DNA from 4 places in the Serratia sp. TSA_7 genome. Region 4 is predicted to be linked to each of the others. Evidence: predicted binding sites of a transcription regulator. Region 4 holds the regulator's gene; each other region holds the start of a gene.
What was found. Region 4 encodes PurR, which represses purine synthesis genes. Its sites were predicted from a motif close to CANGCAAACGTTTGCNTG; they were not measured.
Positions count from the first base shown of each region.

Region 1 (4,448 bases), on a different contig from region 4:
TGCTGGCGAAAATAATGACTTCCGCCACCACGCCCAGCGACCACAGATAACCAATCGTCGAAGCCGAGTAGCCGGCTTCCTGCCAGTAGATAGAGCCAAAGCTGTAATAGCCGGCATGCGCACCCTGCAACAACGTGACGCACAACAGGAAACGCCAGACCGGCCCTTCCTTGAGCATTTCGCGCAGTGAGCGGTCTGGCCCGCTTTGGGTACGCGTCTCCCCTTGCGGCATCACGCTCGGTTTCAGCATCATGCCCAGCAGCATCGCCAGCACGCTGGCGATCAGGCTATAGAGAATGGCGGTATGGCCCCAAACCGACACCATTTGCCCAGTCAGCGCAGAACCGATCACGAACGCCAGCGAGCCCCACAGCCTGACTCGACCGTAGTCCATGGTGATTTGTTTTTGCCAGGTGGCGGCCAACGCGTCGGTCAGCGGTACCAACGGCGAGAAGAACAGGTTGAAGCCGGCAATCACCAGCATCAGCCAACCCCAGCCGTTGCCGAAACAAAAACCGACGGCGAAGGCCAACGTCAGCAACGCCAGCAGGCGAAGTGCCGTCACCAGATGGGAAGGATCTTTAACCCGGGGAGCAATCAGCAAACTGCCGAGGAAACGCGCCACCAAACCGGCACCGAGCAACAGACCTATGGTTTCAGGCGCTATGCCTTCGCCTTTCAGCCAAACGCCCCAAAACGGTAAGAAGATGCCATAAGAAAAGAAGTAGGTGAAATAACTGAGAGCGAGCCAACGCGTTGATTGCAGAACCATGATCCCTCCGGTGTGTAGGCGATACTTTGACAGAGCTCACACTCACGAGCAACATTCATCCACGATCAAGGGGATAGAGTGCCAAGCAGTTCACAGTTTGCCGGTAACAGGCATAAAAAAACCCGCCGAAGCGGGTTTTTAAAGAGAAAGCAGAATTATGCGTAGACCGGCAGGCGGGCGCAGATATCCAGCACTTTCTTCTTGGTGCGTTCGATGGTGGCTTCATCGTTGATGTTGTCCAGCACGTCGCAGATCCAACCGGCCAACTCAGTCACTTCAGCGGTTTTGAAGCCGCGACGGGTCACAGCCGGCGTACCGATACGAATGCCAGAGGTAACGAACGGGCTCTTAGGATCGTTTGGCACGCTGTTTTTGTTCACGGTGATGTTGGCGCGGCCCAGGGCGGCGTCAGCTTCTTTACCGGTCAGGTTTTTGTCAACCAGGTCCAGCAGGAACAGGTGGTTATGAGTACCGCCGGAAACCACTTTGTAGCCGCGCTCCAGGAACACCTTCACCATCGCTTTGGCGTTATCGGCAACTTGCTGCTGGTAAACCTTGAATTCAGGCTCCATCGCTTCTTTCAGCGCCACCGCTTTACCGGCGATCACGTGCATCAGCGGGCCGCCCTGGCCGCCAGGGAATACGGCGGAGTTCAGCTTCTTGTACAGATCTTCATCACCGCCCTTCGCCAGGATCAGGCCGCCACGCGGGCCCGCCAGGGTTTTGTGGGTGGTGGTGGTAACGATGTGCGCGTGCGGAACCGGGTTCGGATAAACGCCGGCGGCGATCAGGCCCGCAACGTGCGCCATATCAACGAACAGGTAAGCGCCGATGCTGTCGGCGATTTCACGCATTTTTGCCCAGTCAACCAGACCGGAGAAGGCCGAGAAGCCGCCGATGATCATTTTTGGTTTGTGGGTCTGCGCTTGCTTGGCCAGATCGTCGTAGTCGATTTCGCCTTTGTCGTTGATGCCGTAAGGCACCACGTTGTACAGCTTGCCGGACAGGTTGACCGGCGAACCGTGGGTCAGGTGGCCACCGTGCGCCAGGTTCATGCCCAGAATGGTGTCGCCCGGCTGCAGCAGCGCGGTGTAGACGGCGAAGTTAGCCTGGGAGCCGGAGTGCGGCTGAACGTTGGCATAATCTGCGCCAAACAGCTCTTTAGCACGATCGATGGCCAGTTGCTCAACGATATCCACATATTCGCAGCCGCCGTAATAACGCTTGCCCGGATAGCCTTCAGCGTATTTGTTGGTCAACTGGGAACCCTGAGCCTGCATTACGCGCGGGCTGGTGTAGTTCTCAGACGCAATCAGTTCAATGTGCTCTTCCTGACGCACGACTTCTTGCTCCATTGCACGCCACAGTTCGGCATCGTAATCAGCAATGTTCATTTCACGCTTTAACATCCGGCATCTCCTGACTTAAATCGGCTAACTAAAAAATCACCAAATAACTACCCGGTTGGGTTCTGGGCAACAGTGTAAACTGTTTTCCCCTACTGAGGATAGGTCTTGACAGAGGTTTTTACGCAAACGATTGGCATAAGGCGCTGCAAGGCTTTGATCCTATATATCACGCCATCCGGCAACGGACTTTTACTCATGCTGAGGATGCGGTTTTTTCATGTTCTGTGAGCGAGATCGACGCTTAACAACGCCGCAACAAAAATAAGGGTATTTACAGCCCCGGCGGAAATCGCTAGTATTTGCGCAAACATAAAGATGCATTTAATATGCAACTTTTTAAATATACCAATAATTGAAGCCAAAGGAGCGCTACCATGCTGGATAGCCAAACCATCGCCACCGTAAAATCCACAATCCCCTTGCTGGCCGCGACCGGGCCTAAACTGACCGCCCATTTCTACGATCGCATGTTCGAACACAATCCTGAGTTGAAAGATGTTTTCAACATGAATAACCAGCGCAACGGCGATCAACGCCAGGCGTTGTTCGATGCGATCTGCGCCTATGCCGCCAATATCGAAAATCTGGCGGCGTTGCTGCCGGCGGTAGAGCGTATTGCCCAAAAGCACACCAGCCTGAATATCCAGCCAGAGCAGTATCAAATTGTCGGCGGCCACCTGTTGGCGACGCTGGACGAAATGTTCAGCCCAGGCCAGGAAGTGCTGGATGCCTGGGGCAAGGCCTACGGCGTATTGGCGAACGTATTCATCCAGCGTGAAGGCCAGATTTATCAGGAAAGTGAAGACGCGAATGGCGGCTGGCGCGAACGGCGCGCTTTCCGCATTGTCAAAAAGCAGCCGCAAAGCGACGTGATTTGCAGCTTCGTGCTGGCGCCGGTGGACGGTGGCCGCGTGATTGACTTCAAGCCGGGGCAATATCTGGCGGTCTATATCAATCACGACAGCATGGAAAATCAGGAAATCCGCCAATACTCACTGACCACTGCGCCTAACGGCGAATACTACCGCATCGCGGTGAAGCGTGAAGATCAAGGTAAGGTCTCGAATTTCCTGCATCAGCAGGCCAAAGAGGGCGATGTACTTTATCTGGCGCCGCCGCACGGGGATTTCTTCCTTGACGTGCAGCCAACCACCCCGGTAGCCCTGATCTCCGCCGGCGTAGGCCAAACGCCCATGCTCGGTATGCTCAATACCCTGCACGACAGCCAACATCAGGCGAACGTGCACTGGTTGCACGCAGCGGAAAACGGCAGCGTTCACGCCTTCGCAGATGAAGTGGCGGATATCGCCGGCCGCATGCCAAACCTGAGCAGTCACGTCTGGTACCGCGAGCCGGGCACCGACGACGTGGAAGGCCGCGATTATCAGAGCCGCGGGTTGATGAACCTCAGCGCACTGCGCGAAACGCTCGGCGAGCCACAGATGCATTACTACTTCTGCGGCCCGGTGCCGTTTATGCAGCATGTCGGCAAACAACTGCTGGAAATGGGCGTGAACGCCGAGAACATCCATTACGAATGCTTCGGCCCGCATAAGGTACTGTAATCAAACGGGGCGCGGTCTGTGAACAGCACCGCGCCCCGCCGTTATTTCTCCGCCAGCTTACGCGCCTCCTGCACCTGCTGCGCCGTTACCACCCCAGCCTGATTGCCCCAACTTCCGCGTAAGTAACTCATCAGATCGGCTGCCTGCCGGTCATTCAATGCCCAGCCGTAACCTGGCATGGCGATCGCGGTAGCCTGTTGAGTGATCGGCGTTTGCGCCCCTTCCAACAAGACTCGCAGCGCCGTCAGCGGATTGTCCGCCGTCACCGTCGCGTTGCCCGCCAATGCCGGAATGGTGTTGTCACTGCCCTCGCCTTTATTGCCGTGGCAGGTTGAACAGTACATTGCATAGGTGCGCTGCCCGGCCTGTTGACTGCCGGCCACCGGGGCAACGGCTTTCTCGGCCGGAGGTTTTTCCGCCGCCAGGCTGTGCAGATAAGTGGCAATGGCGTTCAGATCGCCATCGGTAAGATATTGCGTACTGTGGGTGACCACCTCGCTCATCGGCCCGGCCACCGCAGCATGTCGGCTGCGGCCGGTTTTCAACAGTGCCGCCACCTCTTCCTGCGACATACCGCGCAGGTTAGACGCGTACCAACCGTCCAGCTCGGCCCCGCTCAGGAAAGCCGGTTCCTTGCTGTCCAGCCCCTTTTCCTGCATTGCCCAGCCGCGCGGCGTATGGCAACTGCCGCAGTGGCCCGCG
Region 1 covers NZ_JBQZFU010000007.1:190,471-194,918, forward strand. Annotated here, with positions in the region: gene ACUTQW_RS20130 (3-phenylpropionate MFS transporter) at 1-772, opposite strand, end outside; gene glyA (serine hydroxymethyltransferase) at 928-2,181, opposite strand; gene hmpA (NO-inducible flavohemoprotein) at 2,556-3,746, shown strand; gene ACUTQW_RS20145 (c-type cytochrome) at 3,788-4,448, opposite strand, start outside.
Region 1: glyA (serine hydroxymethyltransferase) is a predicted target of PurR. The motif match lies at 2,301-2,318, and genes of this name have one in related genera.

Region 2 (4,448 bases), on a different contig from region 4:
TTGCACCGTCAGCGCGCCTTCGCCGACCCAGCCGTTCAGGGCTTTGCGTACCACGGCGGCGTTCTTCTTGCTGAATTTCATGTTTCTTATCCCTGATAACATCGCTATTCGTTCAGTATATACCCGTTGCATTTCAAGCCGCAGCGCTCGGCTCCGCACCCGGCCGGCAGGGGAGAATATATTCACCCCGGTTAACGCGGGCGCAGCATGCAGCGCACCTACTGTGTATAATGCCCGCCGCAAAAGCGCACGAGGAATTATGCGATGACTGAATATAACGATGAATACTGGATGCGCCAGGCGTTGCTGCTTGCCCAGCGTGCTCAGGAAGAGGGCGAGGTGCCGGTGGGTGCGCTGCTGGTGCTGGACAATCAGGTGATTGGCGAAGGCTGGAACCGGCCGATTGGCCGCCACGATCCCACCGCGCATGCGGAGATCATGGCGCTGCGGCAGGGCGGAGCGGTGTTACAGAACTATCGCCTGTTGAACGCCACGTTGTATGTCACCCTGGAGCCGTGCGTGATGTGCGCCGGCGCAATGGTTCACAGCCGCATTCGTCGGCTGGTGTACGGCGCGGCCGATGTGAAAACCGGTGCGGCAGGGTCGCTGGTGGATATTTTGCGCCATCCCGGCATGAACCATCAGGTAGAGATCGCTTCAGGCGTGCTGGCGGACGAATGCGCCGCGACGCTGAGCAACTTTTTCCGCCTGCGCCGCGAGCAGAAAAAAGCGCTTAAGCTGGCGCAACGTGCGGCGGATAAGCCGGAGTAATTAGTGGTTAAGCGCCAGTTCCGGCATAACGACCGGATAGCCTTTCCCCAGCGCTTCCTGTTCGGCCGCTTCCTGCGCCGCCTTCCTCTCTTTTTCTTGCAGATAGCCGACCAGGCTGACCTGATAGCGGCGAATGTTTTCCACGTAGTTATAAGCTTCGCGTCCGCGCGCATAGCCGTAGGTCAGCTGCGGGTAATAACGTTTTTGGCTGAGCATCGGCAGGCGCTGTTTGACGTCCACCCAACTGTCCGGGTTGCCTTTTTGCATTTTGGTCAGCTTGCGGGCGTCGAGCATATGGCCCCAGCCCATGTTGTACGCCGCCAGCGAGAACCAGATGCGTTCGTCTTCCGGCACGCTGTCGGGCACCTTGGCCATTAACCTCTGCAGGTAAAGTGCGCCGCCCTGAATGCTTTCCTCGGGATCCAGACGATCGTTGACCCCCAGGCCGTCGGCGGTGGCCCGCGTCAGCATCATCAGGCCGCGCACGCCGGTGGGCGAAGTTGCCTGCGGGTTCCAGTGCGATTCCTGATAGGCGATGGCCGCCAGCAATTTCCAGTCGATCTCATTGGCGTATTTTTCAAACAGCGAGCGGAAGGTCGGCAGCACCGAGTCGATGGCCGACAGGAAGGTTCTGGTATCGACGTAATCGAAACTGCCGACGTGGCCGAGATACTTCTCTTCCAGCCGCGCCAGCGTGCCGTCGTCCACCATCTGGCTATAGAAATCCAGCATCGCCGCATACAGGCTATCGTCGTTGCCGCGTTTCAGATACCAGGTGACCGGCTCTTCATCGGTGACGTCGAACGCAACCGCCAGTTGCGGGTGGATGCGCTGAAGCAGGGCGATAGTCACAGAGTCGCCCAGGGTATAGTCCAGTTTGCCGTCGGCCACCTGTTCCAGCAGCTCTTTTGAAGTCAGATCGCTGGAGGCTTCCCAACTGAGGTCCGGGAATTTACTTTGCTTAAGCTGTTTCAGCGTGCTGACGTGCGCGGAACCGGAAGCGACCGCCAGCTTGCCTTTAATATCGGCAAAGGTTTTTGGCCGTGGGGTGCCCAGACGATAGACCAACTGCTGGGAAACGGAATAATAGGCCGGGCCGGTGCGTGCGCGGCTGAGGCGATCCTGGTTGTAGATCAGGCCGGCGGCCAGCAGATCGGCGTCGTCATCGTCCAGATCGTCAAACAGGTCATTGATATTGTTGTGCGGGATCACCACCAGCTTCACGCCCAGGTAATTGGCGAAGCGTTTCGCCAGCTCGTAGTCGAGCCCACCCGGCCCCTGCTTGGTGGTGAAATAGGTTAGAGGCGTGTTCAGCGTACTGATACGCAGCTCGCGACGGGATTTGATCTCTTCGAGCTGCCCACCCTGGCCGCCGCGCCAGGCAATATTGGGCCACAGGGCGAGCGCCAGAAGCAAGGTAACAACACCGATGAGAATGTAGTTTATTTTTAGGCGTTTCAAATAGTTATCCAGTGGTGGCACGGGTGCGCCGGTGACCTATGGTCAGTCTTTTCTTATGGTTAAATCACCAGTGCGGGAGCATTTTGCGCAACAAAACGCCAGCGTGCAACTTTATTGACACGTTATGACAATTCGAGGGGGCGAACAGCTTTTATCAATAATAGCTGCGCAAACGGTTTCGTCGGCGGCGTAGATTCTCTATAATGGCGCGCGTTTTCCCCTGTTGCGCCCAAAGAAGTGCTGAAGTCAGTTGCTTCGAAGACGAGAGAACTTTGATTATGGAAATACTGCGTGGTTCGCCCGCTTTGTCGGCTTTTCGTATTACCAAACTGCTGTCCCGCTGTCAGGACGCTCAACTTCCGGTCAGTGATATCTACGCCGAATACGTCCACTTTGCCGATGTTAATGCACCGCTGAGTGCCGAAGAACATGGCAAGCTCACGCGCCTGCTCAAGTACGGCCCCTCTCTCGCCGAACATGCCCCTGAAGGCCGCCTGCTGTTGGTGACGCCGCGTCCGGGTACCATTTCCCCCTGGTCTTCCAAAGCCAGCGATATCGCCCACAACTGCGGTTTGAAGCAAGTGGTGCGGCTGGAGCGCGGCCTGGCGTTTTACGTCAAGGCGCCGACGCTGACCGAAGCGCAGTGGCAACAGCTTGCCGCGTTGCTGCACGATCGCATGATGGAAACGGTATTCGGCGAACTGCAGCAGGCAGAACAGCTTTTTGCTCAGCATCAGCCGGCGCCGTACCAGGCGGTGGACGTGCTGGGCGAAGGTCGCAGCGCGCTGGAACAGGCCAACCTCAAGCTGGGGCTGGCGCTGGCGCAGGATGAAATCGACTATCTGCTGAATGCCTTTACCGGTCTGGGGCGCAACCCGACGGATATCGAACTCTATATGTTCGCGCAGGCCAACTCCGAGCACTGCCGCCACAAGATTTTCAACGCCGACTGGATCATCGACGGCGAACAGCAACCTAAGTCGCTGTTCAAAATGATCAAAAACACCTTCGAGCAGACGCCGGATTACGTACTCTCTGCTTATAAAGACAACGCGGCGGTCATGGAAGGCTCTCAGGTTGGCCGTTTCTTTGCTGCGCCGGAAAACGGCCAGTATGACTACCATCAGGAAGACGCGCATATCCTGATGAAGGTGGAAACCCATAACCACCCGACGGCGATCTCCCCATGGCCGGGTGCCGCTACCGGTTCCGGCGGCGAGATCCGCGACGAAGGCGCCACCGGCCGCGGGGCCAAGCCCAAGGCGGGTCTGGTGGGCTTCTCGGTTTCCAACCTGCGTATTCCCGGTTTCGAACAGCCGTGGGAACAGGACTTCGGCAAACCGGATCGCATCGTGACCGCACTGGATATCATGACCGAAGGCCCATTGGGCGGCGCGGCGTTCAACAACGAATTCGGCCGTCCTGCGCTGGTCGGCTATTTCCGTACCTATGAAGAGCAGGTCAACAGCCACAACGGCGTCGAACTGCGCGGCTACCACAAGCCCATCATGCTGGCGGGCGGTATCGGCAACATCCGCGCCGATCACGTGCAGAAGGGCGAAATCACCGTGGGCGCCAAGCTGGTGGTGCTCGGCGGCCCGGCGATGAATATCGGCCTGGGCGGCGGTGCGGCTTCTTCCATGGCGTCCGGTCAGTCCGATGCCGATCTGGATTTCGCCTCGGTACAACGCGACAACCCGGAAATGGAACGCCGCTGTCAGGAAGTGATCGACCGCTGCTGGCAGTTGGGCGAACAAAACCCGATTCTGTTTATCCACGACGTAGGCGCCGGCGGCTTGTCTAACGCCATGCCGGAACTGGTCAGCGACGGTGGCCGCGGTGGCCGTTTCGAACTGCGCGACATCCTTAACGACGAGCCGGGCATGAGCCCGCTGGAAGTGTGGTGCAACGAATCGCAGGAACGCTATGTGATGGCGATTGCGCCGGCGCAGATGGCGCAGTTTGACGAAATTTGCCGCCGTGAGCGCGCACCTTATGCGGTGATCGGCGAAGCCACCGAAGAACTGCATTTGACGCTGAACGACAACCATTTCGACAATCAACCGATCGATATGCCGCTGGACGTGCTGCTGGGCAAAACGCCGAAAATGACGCGTGACGTGAGCAGTCTGCAGGCCAAAGGCGAGCCGATCCAACGTGCGAACATCACCCTGGAGGATGCGGTAAAACGCGTTCTGCATTTGCCGGCGGTGGCA
Region 2 covers NZ_JBQZFU010000007.1:214,422-218,869, reverse strand. Annotated here, with positions in the region: gene ACUTQW_RS20230 (hypothetical protein) at 1-81, opposite strand, end outside; gene tadA (tRNA adenosine(34) deaminase TadA) at 265-771, shown strand; gene mltF (membrane-bound lytic murein transglycosylase MltF) at 772-2,232, opposite strand; gene purL (phosphoribosylformylglycinamidine synthase) at 2,508-4,448, shown strand, end outside.
Region 2: purL (phosphoribosylformylglycinamidine synthase) is a predicted target of PurR. The motif match lies at 2,398-2,415, and genes of this name have one in related genera.

Region 3 (4,448 bases), on a different contig from region 4:
CAACATGTTCGGCGATCACCACCAGCGCCGCCGGCAAGATGGTGAAGATGGCGAACCATTCAAAACGCGGGGTGTAGAAGGTCGGCAGCGCAAACCAGTGCGCCTCGCGGATTGGCGTCAAATCCACCACGCCCATAAAGAACGCCAGCCCATACCCCACCAGCACGCCAATCAGGATCGGGATTATCGCCAGAAAACCGCGGAACAGCACAGAACCCAGGATGGTCACGCCCAATGTCACCAGTGATATGGTCACGGTAGTGGTATCCGCATTGGTGCCGTCGGCCGGCAGCAGGCCCGCCATGTTGGCCGCCACGCCCGCCAGTTCCAGGCCGATAACGGCAACAATCGCCCCCATCGCCGCCGGCGGGAATATCACATCCAGCCAGCCGGTACCGGCTTTTTTGACGATCAGCGCCACCAGGCAAAACAGCACGCCGCACATGATGAAACCGCCCAGCGCCACCTCATAACCCAGCGGCAACAGCAGCAGTACCGGTGAGATAAACGCAAAGCTGGAACCGAGATAGGCCGGGATCTTGCCCTTGCAGATAAACAGATACAGCAGCGTGCCGACGCCGTTGAACAGCAGCACCGTCGCCGGGTTGATCTTGAACAGGATGGGCACCAGCACGGTTGCGCCAAACATGGCGAAAAGATGCTGGAAGCTGAGCGGAATGGTCTGCAATAGCGGCGGGCGTTCGCTGACGCCAATGGCGCGACGGGTCATGGGGGCCTCTGAGTCGTTATCGGTTGTATAAGCTTCGTGATATATGCTCAATGGATTTCAAGTTACAGCCAGGCAGCAAGGGGAATAAGCCTCAGGAACTTATCCATGCCCGTAGCCAGCGACGCTGTCGCTTGAAAGACGAAGAGCATAAAAAAGCCGACTCATTAAAGTCGGCTAAATTTGTTACTTGGTACCAAATATCTTGTCGCCGGCATCACCCAGGCCCGGCACGATGTACCCTTTCTCGTTCAGACATTGGTCGATGGAGGCGGTGTACAATTCGACGTCCGGATGCGCTTTCTCCAGCGCGGCGATCCCTTCCGGCGCCGCAACCAGCACCAGCACCTTGATGCTGTTGCAGCCGGCTTTCTTCAGCAGATCGATAGTGGCGATCATCGAACCGCCGGTAGCCAGCATCGGGTCAACAACCAGCGCCAAACGCTCTTCGATATTGGACACCAGCTTCTGGAAATACGGCACCGGCTCCAGGGTTTCTTCGTCACGGTAAACGCCAACCACGCTGATACGCGCGCTCGGGACGTGCTCCAGCACCCCTTCCATCATGCCCAGACCTGCACGCAGGATCGGCACAACGGTAATTTTTTTCCCTTTAATCTGGTCTATTTCAACCGGCCCACACCAGCCTTCGATGGTGACTTTTTCCGTCTCCAGATCGGCGGTCGCTTCATAGGTCAGCAAACTACCCACTTCAGAAGCCAGCTCACGGAAGCGTTTGGTGCTGATGTCATGTTCACGCATCAGACCAAGCTTGTGTTTCACCAGCGGGTGTTTCACCTCAACGATCTTCATCATTTTTCTCCTATTAAGGTGGTTGACGGCCAAAAAAATCGCGGGATTATAACTCCTTTTACCGGCCGCGCCACCCACAATAGCCCGATCGGGATCAACTAAAGTTCGAATAACAGTATAGATGACGAAAAAACGGAGCTGGTTCACAAGCCACTCGCAAACGTTTGCCTGCGCTGTTAGAATTGCCGCGCCTTATTCCGGTATCAACGCCGGATGCACCGTATTCAAACCGCAAACCGTCGTGGGGATCGCGCAGTGACCGACAAAACCTCTCTCAGCTATAAAGACGCAGGTGTCGATATCGATGCTGGCAATGCATTGGTAGACCGCATCAAAGGTGTAGTTAAACAGACCCGCCGCCCGGAAGTGATGGGTGGTCTGGGCGGTTTTGGCGCCCTGTGTGCGTTGCCGCAGAAATACCGCGAGCCGATCCTGGTTTCCGGTACCGACGGCGTAGGCACCAAGCTGCGTCTGGCGATGGACCTGAAACGCCACGACACCATCGGCATCGATCTGGTCGCAATGTGTGTGAACGACCTGGTGGTACAGGGCGCTGAGCCGCTGTTCTTCCTGGATTACTTCGCCACCGGCAAACTGGACGTGGACACCGCGGCCAGCGTCATCACCGGTATCGCCGAAGGCTGCAAGCAGTCCGGCTGTGCGCTGGTGGGTGGTGAAACCGCCGAAATGCCGGGTATGTACCACGGCGAAGATTACGATGTGGCCGGCTTTTGCGTCGGCGTGGTCGAGAAATCCGAAATCATCGACGGCAGCAAAGTGCAGTCCGGTGACGCACTGATCGCACTGGGCGCTTCCGGCCCGCACTCCAACGGCTACTCGCTGGTGCGCAAAATCCTGGAAGTCAGCAATACCGATCCAACCACCACCGACCTGGAAGGTAAACCGCTGGCTGACCATCTGCTGGAGCCGACCAAGATTTACGTAAAATCGGTACTGGAACTGATCGAGAAAATCGACGTGCACGCCATCGCTCACCTGACCGGCGGCGGCTTCTGGGAAAATATCCCGCGCGTGCTGCCGGAAGGCATGCAGGCGGTGATCGACGAATCAAGCTGGCAGTGGCCGGCGGTATTCAGCTGGCTGCAGCAGGCCGGTAACGTCAGCCGCCACGAAATGTACCGCACCTTTAACTGTGGCGTGGGCATGGTAATCGCACTGCCGGAAGAATCCGTTGAACAAGCCATCGCATTGTTGACCGCAGCCGGTGAAAAAGCGTGGAAGATCGGTAAACTGACCGCATCTTCTGACGAACAACAAGTGGTCATCAACTGATGAAAAAGATCGTGGTGTTGGTCTCCGGCCAGGGGAGCAATCTCCAGGCACTGATTGACGCCTGCCAGCAGGGCCGGATTGCCGCCGATATTGTGGCGGTGTTCAGCAACAAGGCGCAGGCTTACGGCCTGCAACGCGCAGAAGCGGCAGGCATTGCCGCCCATGCGCTGGATGCCAAGGCCTTTGCCGACCGCGCAGCGTTTGACGCTGCGCTGGCAGACGCCATCGACCGGTATCAGCCGGATCTGGTGGTGCTGGCCGGCTATATGCGCATTCTCAGCCCGCAGTTCGTGCAGCGCTATGCAGGCCGCATGCTGAATATCCACCCTTCCCTGCTGCCGAAATACCCTGGGCTGCATACTCACCGCCAGGCCATCGACAACGGTGACAGCGAACACGGCACCTCGGTGCACTTCGTGACCGAACAGCTCGACGGCGGCCCGGTGATCCTGCAAGCCAAGGTACCGATTTTCCCCGGCGACGAGGAAGACGAGGTGGTTGAACGGGTGCAAACCCAGGAACACACCATTTACCCGCTGGTGGTGAACTGGTTTGCCGAAGGCCGCCTGGCGATGCGTGATAACGCCGCCTGGCTGGACGGCGAACGCCTGCCGGAACAAGGGCACGCAGCGGACTGATCGCTGTACTCTGAACACCGTCTAAACGGCGCCTTTCACGGCGTCGTTTTTTTTCGCCGCAATCAAGCCCCTGACGTTATACTTTGCACAATTTCACGACATAGAGGAACACACATGTCCAGCACTACCAGCGTCAGGCTACGTCCATTGGAACGGGATGATCTGGCGTTCGTCCATCAGATGGACAACAACGCCAGCGTGATGCGCTATTGGTTTGAAGAACCTTACGAAGCCTTTGTCGAGCTTTCCGATCTCTACGACAAACACATCCACGATCAGAGCGAACGGCGTTTTATCATCGCCCACGAAGGCGCCAAGGTCGGGCTGGTGGAACTGGTGGAGATCGACCACATCCACCGCCGCGCAGAATTCCAGATCATCATAGATCCGGCCCATCAGGGCAAAGGCTACGCCAGCACCGCCGCCAAGTTGGCGATGGATTACGGCTTCTCGGTGCTGAACCTGTACAAGCTGTATCTGATCGTCGACAAAGAAAACCCGAAGGCGATCCACATCTACAGCAAGCTGGGCTTCGAAGTGGAAGGCGAACTGATTGACGAATTCTTCGTTAACGGCGAATACCGCACCGTGCTGCGCATGTGCATCTTCCAGCCGCAGTATCTGGCGAAGTTCAAAACGCCTGGCGATAAGCCGCTGGTTAAATAAAAGTGAAAAACCCGCGAATGCGGGTTTTTATAGCGTACTTGATGGCCCTTACGGGTTGTTAATATGACAAAGCAAATCAAGTCCAGTCTTGATATCCATCATCATAGATCCAGACAGCCCCCCCTGGGCATTCTCCAAATGTGAACCACAGTCCGTAATACATTTCTTGCTCACAGGAAGGCATGGCTTTTCTATACATATCGATCTGTTTATCAATAGAGCCGTCCAAGAGTCTATCGTGTTTGCCCAGCTTAATTTTACCATCTTGCATGAGACGCTGAAGTAACTCTAAAAAATATCCTTTTTTTTCA
Region 3 covers NZ_JBQZFU010000007.1:61,476-65,923, forward strand. Annotated here, with positions in the region: gene uraA (uracil permease) at 1-730, opposite strand, end outside; gene upp (uracil phosphoribosyltransferase) at 914-1,540, opposite strand; gene purM (phosphoribosylformylglycinamidine cyclo-ligase) at 1,796-2,833, shown strand; gene purN (phosphoribosylglycinamide formyltransferase) at 2,833-3,471, shown strand; gene speG (spermidine N1-acetyltransferase) at 3,586-4,137, shown strand; gene ACUTQW_RS19620 (DUF596 domain-containing protein) at 4,214-4,408, opposite strand.
Region 3: purM (phosphoribosylformylglycinamidine cyclo-ligase) is a predicted target of PurR. The motif match lies at 1,694-1,711, and genes of this name have one in related genera.

Region 4 (4,448 bases):
TCACTGCTCCGCCAAAAACAGCCAAGGTTTCCAAAACCAAAACAGAAAAAACCGCTAAAAAGATCGTCAGCGCAAAATCGAAACACCAAACCCAGAAAATAGCCAAAATCAAAGTGACCCCACCGAAAAAGGGTTACAAAAAAGGCTATGGCCGTCACCGGGAACCCGGCATGGCCACCGCCAAATTGGCTCGCGACGAAAAACCGCTGAAACTCAGCCCGGCGCACAAAAAGCGCTATCAGCACGCCAAGCAAACCGCGATGGCCAAGCTGATGGATCAAATGGGCAAACCTTATCGCTGGGGCGGCACTTCGCCAAGAACCGGTTTTGACTGTAGCGGACTGATTTATTACGCCTATAAAGACGTAGTGAAAATCAAGATGCCGCGTACTGCCAACGAGATGTATCACCTGCGCGACGCGGCGCCGATCAAGAAAAACGAGCTGGAAAGCGGTGACCTGGTGTTCTTCCGCATCAACAACCGCGGCGTGGCCGATCACGTCGGCGTCTATCTGGGCAACGGCAAATTCATTCAGTCACCGCGTACCGGTGAGGAAATCCGTATCAGCCAGTTGGACAACGACTACTGGCAAAACCACTACATTGGCGCCCGCCGTGTGGTAACACCGAAAACCATTCGATAATCGCCTCCGCGGCTGGCCCCCCAGCCGCACGCCTCACCGCCTACCGCAAGCGTTCTGATCTTAGGCCTTTTCGTCGCTCTCAGACCACGGTTTCGCGAAGCCGCATGGAAAACATCCGGCAGTGGGTGAACGGAGCACTTGTGGAAAAATCTGACGTAGCGGTGGGAAAATGCGAACAAGCGCAGTGAACTGCGCCTGTGTGACAACCGGGGATCAGTTCAACGCCGCGGTGAAGCTAAAAGCAATAATAACGGCCAGCGCACACACAGTGGTGAACAGTGACATTTTCAGATCGGTATCCATTACAACTCCTTTTCAGACGGGTTATCCCAAGGATAAAAGGCACACAATTAATGCGTCAAACCATTTTCCCACAGTTAGACAATAAAATCTTGTTATCATTTCCCGGTTTATAATACTGATTACCTCTTCCACTTTGGCTCAATATGGGACAAAATTCGCAGTTCACAACTGCGTACCGGCAAAAATGCCCCTCCTGACCAAACGCTGACGACTTCAATACACTAAAAACTCAGCTTCGCTTATTTGGAAGAAGGATCTACGCAGGCAAACGATTAACATCACACTTACATGCTGCAACATGTGAGTTCAGGAGTCATTCTTTACATGGCAACGATTAAAGATGTGGCCAAACGCGCTGGCGTTTCCACCACCACCGTTTCGCACGTCATCAATAAGACTCGTTTCGTCGCCGAAGAGACTAAAGCGGCCGTTGCGGCCGCGATCAAAGAGCTGCACTATTCTCCCAGCGCCGTGGCGCGCAGCCTGAAAGTCAATCACACCAAATCTATCGGTCTGCTGGCTACCTCCAGCGAAGCGCCCTATTTCGCCGAAGTGATCGAGGCGGTGGAAAACAGCTGCTACAGCAAAGGCTATACGCTGATCCTGTGTAACTCGCACAATAACCTCGACAAGCAACGCGCTTATCTGGCGATGCTGGCGCAAAAACGCGTCGATGGCCTGCTGGTGATGTGCTCTGAATACCCGGATCAATTGCTGGGGATGTTGGAAGATTACCGTAACATCCCAATGGTGGTCATGGACTGGGGCGCAGCACGCGGTGATTTTACCGATACCATTATCGACAACGCCTTCGAAGGCGGTTATCTGGCCGGCCGCTATCTGATCGAGCGTGGCCACCGTGAGATTGGCGCCATTCCGGGCCAATTAGCGCGCAACACCGGCGGCGGCCGCCATCAGGGCTTTTTAAAAGCCATGGAAGAAGCCAATATCGAGGTGCGCGACGAGTGGATTGTACAAGGTGACTTCGAACCGGAATCCGGCTACAAGGCCATGCACCAGATATTATCGCAGAAACAGCGCCCAACGGCGGTATTCTGCGGCGGCGACATCATGGCAATGGGCGCTATTTGCGCCGCTGATGAGCTGGGGTTGCGCGTACCGCAGGATATTTCCGTTATTGGTTACGATAATGTGCGCAACGCCCGCTATTTCACGCCGGCACTGACGACCATCCATCAGCCCAAAGAGCGTTTGGGCGAGATGGCGTTCACCATGCTGCTGGATCGCATCATCAGCAAGCGTGAAGAATCGCAAGTCATTGAAGTACATCCGAAGCTGGTTGAACGCCGCTCGGTCGCCGACGGCCCCTTCATCGATTACCGCCGCTAGTCGCCTGCGCCGGGAGCCAAAGCGGCTTCCGGCGTCACTTCGCTTAACCATTCCTGATTCAAGGTTTCGCTGTCCCCCAGGTAATCCAGCAGCCAGGCCATCGCCGGCGATGGGGTATTCTGCTGCCAGGTCAGGCAACATGGGCTGGCGGGAAATGGCTGTTGCAGTTGCAGCGCCACCAATTCACCACGCTGTACCAACGGCAATACCTGATGCGCAGGCATCATGCCGACGCACAATCCGGCGCACAGGCAATCCACCGCAGAGGCCCAATCCGGCACCACCAGCCGCCGTTGATTGTCCAGCGTCCAGGTGACCCGCTTGGGCAGATTGCGTGACGTATCCTCCAGACACAGCGAAGGGAAAGGCCGGAGCTGATCATCTTTCAGCAGGCCATCCAACCCCGCCAAGGGATGCTGGGGGCTGGCGACACACAACCAACGCATGTCGCCCATGTCGCGAAAGGCGAAACCGCCGCCAACCGGCACCGCCCGCGTAGCGCCGATCGCCATATCGGCACGCCCGTCCACCAGCGCATCCCATACGCCGTTAAACACTTCGGGTTGGACCAACAGCTCGACATCGGGGAATTGACGGTAAAAATCCAGCACCAGCTGACGGCAGCGCTGCGGTTTGACGATGATATCCACCGCAATTTTTAATTGGCCACGCCAACCATTGGCCACCTGCTGGCACTGCCTGCGAGTGTCGAGCATTTTTTTGATGACACCGCGCGCTTCCTGAATAAACAGCGTGCCGGCCGGCGTCAGTTCTACATCGCGATGACGCCGTTCAAATAGCGGTACCGCCAACCATTGTTCCAGTTGCCGCACAGTATAGCTAACCGCCGAAGGTACCCGGTGCAGTTCCTGCGCCGCCGCGCTGAAGCTGCCGGTGCGGGCGACCGCGTCCACGACATCAAGCGAATATTCAGACCACATGATTTTTGCCTTCAATTTTTTTAACAGCACTTCGCAAATATTACCGTTTCACAAGCAGAGATCCAGCCGGATACACTTGCCGGCGCTAAAAACCTGCGACAATAAAATATTAATGAGAAATACCATGCGAAATTCCTTTGGTTTTATGTTCTATCTTGCCGGCCTGAGCATGCTGGGTTACCTGGCCACCGACATGTATCTGCCCGCCTTTGGCGCTATGCAGCAAGATCTGCAAATTTCCGCCGGCGCAATCAGCGCCAGCCTTAGCATTTTCCTGGCCGGATTTGCCTTTGCTCAACTGCTCTGGGGACCGCTCTCCGATAATTTGGGCCGTAAACCCGTGCTGCTGATTGGCCTGGCGCTGTTTGCTCTGGGCTGCCTCGGCATGCTGTGGGTGCAAAATGCCGTCCAATTGTGGTCGCTGCGCTTTATCCAGGCGATCGGTGTGTGTTCAGCCGCCGTCACCTGGCAGGCACTGGTCATTGACCGCTACCGTGAAGGCAAGGCCAACCGCGTATTCGCCACCATTATGCCGCTGGTAGCACTTTCGCCTGCGCTGGCACCGTTGGTCGGCGCCTGGCTGTTGAACCACATGGGATGGCGGGCAATTTTCGCCGTGCTGCTGGGTATCACCGTCATTTTGCTGCTGCCGACGCTGTTACTGAAGGAAAGCGCCAAAAGCGCGCCATCTGCCCAGACCAAAAACACCCTGAGTTTCTTCCAACTGCTGAAATCGCCGGTATTCAGCGGTAACGTCACCATTTTTGCCGCCTGCTCTGCCGGTTTTTTTGCCTGGCTCACCGGTTCGCCGTTTATTCTTGGCGATATGGGTTACAGCCCCAATGATATTGGTCTGAGCTATGTCCCGCAGACGCTGGCTTTCTTATTGGGCGGTTACGGTTGCCGTACGGCGTTAAACCGCATGAATGGCAACACCTTGCTGCCCTGGCTGCTGGTAGGTTATGGCATCAGCATGGTGGCGTTATATCTGGTGGCGACATTGACCGAGCCCACGCTCACCACGTTGCTGATTCCATTCTGCCTGATGGCGCTGGTCAACGGAGCCTGCTACCCGATCGTAGTGGCGAATGCGTTGATGCCGTTCCCGGAAGGCACAGGCAAAGCCGCAGCGCTGCAAAATACCCTGCAATTGGGCCTGTGCTTTGTCGCGAGCCTATTGGTTTCGGCCTTTATAGCCCAACCGCTGTTG
Region 4 covers NZ_JBQZFU010000001.1:815,231-819,678, reverse strand. Annotated here, with positions in the region: gene ACUTQW_RS04030 (C40 family peptidase) at 1-644, shown strand, start outside; gene cydH (cytochrome bd-I oxidase subunit CydH) at 858-947, opposite strand; gene purR (HTH-type transcriptional repressor PurR) at 1,272-2,297, shown strand; gene punR (DNA-binding transcriptional activator PunR) at 2,294-3,238, opposite strand; gene punC (purine nucleoside transporter PunC) at 3,363-4,448, shown strand, end outside.